DNA from 3 places in the Sphingobium sp. HDIP04 genome. Region 3 is predicted to be linked to each of the others. Evidence: riboswitches for the same ligand, from Rfam matches in the RefSeq annotation. Region 3 holds a riboswitch; each other region holds the start of a gene.
The links. A riboswitch is a leader RNA that binds a small molecule or an ion and turns the genes downstream of it on or off. The one in region 3 is predicted to bind cobalamin.
Positions count from the first base shown of each region.

Region 1: it holds a riboswitch for cobalamin, as region 3 does, so the genes downstream of both, L286_RS37010 (TonB-dependent receptor plug domain-containing protein) here and L286_RS37310 (HoxN/HupN/NixA family nickel/cobalt transporter) in region 3, are expected to answer to the same signal.
Region 2: it holds a riboswitch for cobalamin, as region 3 does, so the genes downstream of both, L286_RS37465 (DUF1636 domain-containing protein) here and L286_RS37310 (HoxN/HupN/NixA family nickel/cobalt transporter) in region 3, are expected to answer to the same signal.

Region 1 covers NZ_ATDO01000089.1:3,103-5,360, forward strand. Annotated here, with positions in the region: gene L286_RS37010 (TonB-dependent receptor plug domain-containing protein) at 1-1,127, opposite strand, end outside; cobalamin riboswitch at 1,300-1,513, opposite strand; gene mobA (molybdenum cofactor guanylyltransferase) at 1,593-2,132, shown strand; gene cobA (uroporphyrinogen-III C-methyltransferase) at 2,211-2,258, opposite strand, start outside.
Region 2 covers NZ_ATDO01000095.1:574-2,831, forward strand. Annotated here, with positions in the region: partial or broken gene cobT (nicotinate-nucleotide--dimethylbenzimidazole phosphoribosyltransferase) at 1-371, opposite strand, end outside; gene L286_RS37465 (DUF1636 domain-containing protein) at 368-775, opposite strand; cobalamin riboswitch at 970-1,160, opposite strand; gene L286_RS37470 (MgtC/SapB family protein) at 1,153-1,785, shown strand; gene L286_RS37475 (acetyl-CoA C-acyltransferase) at 1,936-2,258, shown strand, end outside.
Region 3 covers NZ_ATDO01000094.1:11,075-13,332, forward strand. Annotated here, with positions in the region: gene L286_RS37305 (hypothetical protein) at 231-473, shown strand; cobalamin riboswitch at 631-857, shown strand; gene L286_RS37310 (HoxN/HupN/NixA family nickel/cobalt transporter) at 1,010-2,083, shown strand; gene cobW (cobalamin biosynthesis protein CobW) at 2,080-2,258, shown strand, end outside.

The DNA.
Region 1 (2,258 bases), on a different contig from region 3:
GCGCCGCCGAACTGGCTGTGATCGTCACGCCGCGCACCGCCGGTCAACGACAGACCCGCAAAGGGCTTCAAGATCGCCAGCGCATAGACGCTGTCGACATCGGCCTTGTGGCTTTCCACCGAGCCGAAGCCGGAGAAGTCATAGTCGGGCCGTTCATGTTCATAGCCGAAGACCAGCTTCGCCTGATCGACCGGCTGATAGACGCCCTCATATTCGAAGCGCAGATTGGTGCCCGAATAGCCATAGGGGCCGAATGCGGATGTATAGTCGCGGTCCATGCGGAACCAGGTCACGGCCGCCCGGTTGGTGAGCCTGCCGTCGAACAGCGACAGGTTCAGCCCGGCATAGCCGACATATTGATCGGATTTGGAGGTGTCCGCCGTGCTGTCCAACACGCCGTTGTCGGTATCCAGATCGGCATGGATATAATAGCCGCGCAGGTCGAGGCTGAGGGTATCGGTGAAGGCCAGCTTCAGCTTGGCGTTGGCGGCGATATTCTCATAGCCGTCCTTTTCCGTGCCATTGGCGGCGGAGGAAATGCCGTCGGTGTTGAAATAGGCGATGCCGACGCCGCCCGATGCGATGCCGCTGCCGCCCGAAACATCCGCCTTGGCGTTCAGCGTGTCGCTATAGCCGTAATCGACCGATGCATTGCCCGCGAAACCGGCGGCAGGCGTGCCGGTCATGACGTTGACGACGCCGCCGACCGCCTGGCTGCCATAGGCGATGGAGTTGGACCCCCGCAAAATTTCGATCCGCCGGATATTGCCGGTCAGCAGATTGCCGAAATCGTACATGTCGCCGATGCCGCTGGTGTCGTTGACCTTGACCCCGTCGATCAGCACCAGCGTCTGCGTCGTTTCCGCGCCGCGCAGCGAAACGCCGGTCACGCCGCCCAGGCTGCCGCTGCGATTGAAGCGCACGCCCGGCGTGGTGGCCAGCAGGTCTACGACGCTGACGCTCTGGCGCGTGCGGATGGTGTCGGCGTCGATGACGGTGACGGCCTGGCCGACCTCGTCGCGGGGCTGCTCGATGCCCAGCGCGGTGACGATGATCTCGTCATCATCGGCGGCGAAGGCGGGCGCGGCCGCAAGCAAAGCGGCAAGAGAGAGGGTGGCTTTCAACATTATATCTGTTTCCCTGAGCGTCGCTGCGACTTCATGGCTCAGGGCATCCGCTCATCGCGGTCGGCGCAGGGGGAAGTCGACGCCAGTGCCCTCCCCCGCACCGATGCGGCCCTGCGCCGCTTCGTCGCTCAGACGGAAAACACCGTGCCATGGCCAACCCCTGGGCCAGGGCAAGAGCGACCATGCGCCGGCAGGTCTCCTGGCTCGCGGGTCAACGCAGCGATGCACGCCTTCCCGGACTTGCGTCCAGTGGCCGGTCCATGGACCGAAGTGCATCGCGCTCACCGCTTACAGTTGCAGGGACAGCCGCGGAATAGGACGGTTTCCCGCCCGCACCGCATTCCCGTTTTCAGCCCTTTGGGGGCACCGGCGCGATCTTCTTTGCGCGCGAGGGTTTGTCCCCGCCCGCGCCGCGCGCCATAAGGGAAAGCGAGGACAATGCCAAGCGGCATGAGGAGGGACGGAATGCGATTGCTGGGCGCGGTTCTGGCCGGGGGACGATCCAGCCGCTTCGGCAGCGACAAGGCCTTGGCGATGCTCGATGGGCGGACATTGCTGGATCATGCGGCGGGGGCGCTGGGCGCGCATGTCGAGACGGTCGTGATTTGCGGACGGCGGGTTCCGGGAATGATCGGACTGGCGGACCGGCCGGCGGCGGACATGGGGCCGTTAGGGGGGCTGAACGCCGCGCTGCATCATGCGGCGGCGCAGGGTTATGACGCGGTGCTGACGACGGGGTGCGACGTTCCGGTCTATCCGGACGGGTTGGCGCAGGCCTTGATCGGGGACGGCGCGGCGATCCTGAAGGGGCAGCAACTGGCGGGATTCTGGCCCGCTTCATTGGCGGGAGAGCTGGATGCGCATCTGGCCGAGGAGAATAGCCGGTCGATTTACGGCTGGCTGGAGCGGGCCGGGGCGCGGATCGTGGAGCGGCCGGAGTTCGTGCTGCCCAATATCAACCGGCCGGAGGATCTGGAAAGCTTCACTCTTCCCCGATTGGGCTGAGCCTGTCGAAGGGTTCGGCTTCTCTTGAGGAGAAGAAAAGGGCTTCGACAGGCTCAGCCCGAACGGAGGAGATATACGTCATACCGTGATAGAGGCGCTTGCGGCTATGTCGGCGGGGAGATTTGT
Region 2 (2,258 bases), on a different contig from region 3:
CGTTCCAGATCGAGCGCGACGACGGCCAGTTCCGCGCCGCAGGCCTGGGCCAGCGCGTTGATCGCCGCGCCGCCATGACGGAAATTGGCCACCATCTGCGCCGTGACCTCTGCCGGGAAGGCGCTGACGCCCCGCGCCGCGACGCCATGATTCCCCGCGAAGATAGCGGCGCGGATGCGCTCCGCCCGGGGCCGTTCCCGCCGCTGCCAGCCCGCCATGAACAGGGCGATCTCCTCCAGCCGCCCCAGCGAACCGGCGGGCTTCGTCAGCACCCGCTGCCGCTCCGCCGCCGCTGCGGCAGCGCCTGCGTCCAGGGCGGGAAGCTCCGCCAGAGCGGCGGCAAAGGCGGCCCGGTCGACGAAGCGGATCATGAACAGACGAAGCCGTCGGGCGGCGTGCGGACGATGAAATGCCCCTTCACCCCCTGCGGCCAGTCGGCATAGCGCACCACGCCCTCCTCGCTTTCGGCGTGGCGCGCCGCATAGTCCAGTATCGCCCGCGCGGCTTCCTCATCGGGGGTGAAGTCGCCCAGCACATAGCCGACCTTTCCGGTCCCGCGCACATGCACCGCGCAATGGCGATCGCAGGCGAAGAGGCAGGGCATGTCCTGCACCGCGACAGCCGCATAGGCGGGATCGCCGTCGCGAACCCTGTGAAGCGCCTCGACCAGCAGGGCGCCGCCTCGCCGCCCTGCCGCATCCGCCCGCTGCTCCGCCGAAAGACGGCAGGTCGAACAGACGACCACCGACGCCCCAGGCCCGACAGCCCGCAGCATCAGCAATGGCCCCGCAAATCAGTCATTCCACATCCTCCAGCCCGGCGGCATGCGCCCCATCGGGAACCGGGCAAGGGAGGACAGGCCGGCACCAGGGCAGGCGACAGGACTCCCCCCCGCGCGGTCGCACCGGCAAGGCGATGGCTGTCGCTCGGCGAGGAGACCCCCGTTCGCCCGGCACACCCTGTCCGGTCGAAGAACGACGGCGTCAGGCAGGTCTCCTGGCTCGCGGGTCGATGCTGTCCGGCCGCCTTCTCGAAACCCTGTCGGTTCAATGGCGCGATGGCCGGAAGGCTCGCCGCTTACAGTTGCAGGGGCAGCGCGGGCATTTCACCCGACTTCCCTTTTCATCCCCTTGCAGGGAACCTGTCGCGCCAGTGCTGATAAAGCCGGCTTCGATCAATCGCAAGGCCGGAAATGGGAGGGTGGCGACGCGGTCGGGCCTCGGCTTCCGCTGCCGTCCGTCCTGGAGGGAACGGCAGCCGCCCTTCGCGGGTTTCATGGCCATGTTGGCCAACGATTTCGGCACCACGCTCGTCCGCCTTGTCCTTGCGACGCTGCTCGGCCTTGCCCTGGGCTTCGAGCGGGAACGCAACGGCCATGATGCGGGCCTGCGCACCCATGGCCTGGTGTCGCTGAGTTCGGCCATGCTGACGCTGTCGGCGCTCGAATTGGTGGAAGTGCACCCGGACGGGGATCCGATCCGCGTGGTTCAGGGACTTGCGCAGGCGATCGGCTTCATTGCGGGCGGCCTTATCTTCGTGCGCGGCGGGGATGTGCGCAACATGACCACGGCCGCCAGCCTGTGGATGGCTGCGGCCGTCGGCATCACGGCCGGGGCGGGCCAATATGTGCTCGTGCTCGTCGGATCGCTGATCGCGCTGATGCTGCTTTCCTTGCTCCTCCTGGTCGAAAAGCGCATCGCCCGGCGAAGCCGCAAGGCGGACAGGCTGGAGGGCGACGCCATGCCCAACCGGCGCGGTTCCGTGGTCCCGGATCGCGAGGGTTGAACGGCAAATCCGCGCCGCCTTCCCCGGCTGCGCGCCCGGCGGTATAGGAAAAGAGCGAACCGATGCGAATGGAAAATCAGGGTTGCGATTCGCCTGCGACGCCGCGCTTCGCCCCGTCCGGAATCTGCCCAGGCGCCTGAGGAAAGAAAAATGAACAAGGACATCATCATCGCGGGCTATGCCCGGACGCCCATGGGCGGTTTTCAGGGCGCACTGGCCAGCGTCTCCGCCCCGGAACTGGGCGCCGTGGCGGTCAAGGCGGCGGTCGAACGCTCCGGCGCCGCGCCGGAAGCCATAGACCGCATCTATATGGGCTGCGTCCTGCCCGCCGCGCTTGGCCAGGCGCCAGCGCGGCAGGCGGCGCTGGGCGCGGGCCTGCCTCAATCCGTCGAAGCGACCACGGTCAACAAGATGTGCGGTTCGGGCATGCAGGCCGCGATCATGGCGGCCGAAGCGCTGAGCGCCGGGACGGT
Region 3 (2,258 bases):
CGTGCAAAGCCCCCTTTTGCATGATCGGGCCGTCATAACGCCCCCCGACGCCGCGCCGCAAGGCGAAACGCGCCGGGCAGGGGCATGTTCGCCCGCCTCCTGTCCAGGAGCAAACCAGAAAAGTGACAGTTGGGCCCTTGTTTTTGGGCGATACAGGCGGCCGATCCGCCGCTATGGTCGCCAGTGATCAAGCGAGTTGCAGCGCCGATCATAGAAGAATGGAAGACGTCATGCTGAACATGCCCTGGGACCAGCCCGCCACCATGATCGACCTGGACGGCAAGGCGCCGATCATCGGCACGATCCGCGATTGCGCCCAGCATTTCGCGATCTTCAAGCCCCATGCGAAGGAACAGGCGCGCATCCTGTTGACCCAGCCGGTCCATCGCGAAGGTCGCAAGACGCGAACCTGGGTGCTGGAGCCGTGGGAGATCGAAAAGCTGGTCGAACGGCTGAGGGCGGAGGTGCATTGAAATAGGATCGTCGTCCCCGGCGCTGCGAGTCCTGCGCCTCCAGCGCCTCGCCGGGAGCGGCGCGTTGGCCCTGCCCGACGGAAGAAGTCGTCATTGCTCCTCTTCCCATTTGCTCGCCCAGCCTCTATGCACGCCCATGAAGGCCGGTTTCGGCTGGCCTTCATGATCGCGCCGGTGCCCCTTCAGGGGGCTTAATAGGGAATGCGGTGATGAATCCGCGGCTGTCCCTGCAACTGTAAGCGGCGAGCGAGACGCATAGCGATCCTCCGCACATGCGGCAGGATCAGCCACTGGGCCGGACGCTAAGTCATGCGAGGCCTGGGAAGGCCATGCGCCAAGCCGTGACCCGCGAGCCAGGAAACCTGCCTGCGTCTGGTCGCTCTTGCCATGGTCCAGGGGATGGCCGCGGCACGGTCCTCCGTCTGAGCGACGCTTCACGCAGCGGGAGCTGCTGTCCGCATGCCGGGCGCAAGAGCGTCCGTCCGGCATGCAGGCGGCTTCCGTCCGGTTCGCAGACGCCGACGGGGATCGTCCCTATGACCATATCGTCCCATGCGCCGTCCGGCCGCCTGCGCCGCCGCGCCGCCGGCATGTTCGCCGGGCTCCTCGCCGCCAATCTGGCCGCCTGGATCGCGGCCTTCGCCATTTTCGCCGGCGACCCCGTCATGCTGGGCACGGCGCTGCTGGCCTGGAGCCTGGGCCTTCGCCATGCCGTCGACGCCGATCACATCGCCGCCATCGACAATGCGACCCGCAAGCTGATGCAGGATGGCCAGCGGCCCCTTGCCGTCGGCTTCTGGTTCGCCATCGGCCATAGCGGCATCGTCCTGATCGCCGCTGTCCTCATCGCCTTCGCCGCCAATGCGCTGAGCCGGGTGGAGGCCGCTGGAGCCATTGGCGGCACCATTGCGACGATCGTGTCGGCAACCTTCCTCTTCGCCATCGCGGCGATGAACCTGATCATCCTGCGATCAGTGCTCAAGACCTTCAACCATGTTCGAAGGGGCGGCGCCTATGTCGATGAAGACATGGACATGCTGCTCGGCAGCCGGGGTCTTCTGTCGCGCCTCTTCCGGCCGCTTTTCCGGCTGGTGACGCGAAGCTGGCACATGGCGCCGCTCGGCTTTCTCTTCGGCCTGGGCTTCGACACCGCGACGGAGGTCGCCATTCTGGGCCTGTCCGCCGGCCAGGCGGCCAGCGGCCTTTCCATCGCGACCGTCCTCATCTTCCCCCTGCTCTTTGCGGCGGGCATGGCGTTGATCGACACGGCGGACGGCGCGCTGATGATGGGCGCCTATCGATGGGCGTTCGTGAAGCCGATCCGCAAGCTCTACTACAACATCACCATCACGCTGGCGTCGGCGCTGGTCGCGCTGCTCATCGGCGGGATCGAGGCGGCGGCGCTGCTGGGCGACAGGCTCGGCCTCCGCGGCGGCGCATGGACCCTGGCCGCCGACCTTGGCGATCATTTCAACAGCCTGGGCTTCGTCATCATCGGCCTGTTCGCCGCCTGCTGGCTGCTGAGCTGGGCCATCTACCGCTGGAGAGGTTTCGACGAGATCGAGGTCGCCTCCATCGCCGGCCACCAAGCACAGGGAAATCCCGCGTGAAGAAGATCCCCGCCACCGTCATCACCGGCTTTCTGGGCGCCGGCAAGACCACGCTGATCCGTCACCTCATCGAACATGCGGGCGGTCGTCGCCTCGCCCTCATCATCAACGAATTCGGCGATGTCGGCGTCGACGGCGCGCTGGTGCAGGGCTGCGACGACGAAGCCTGCCCGGA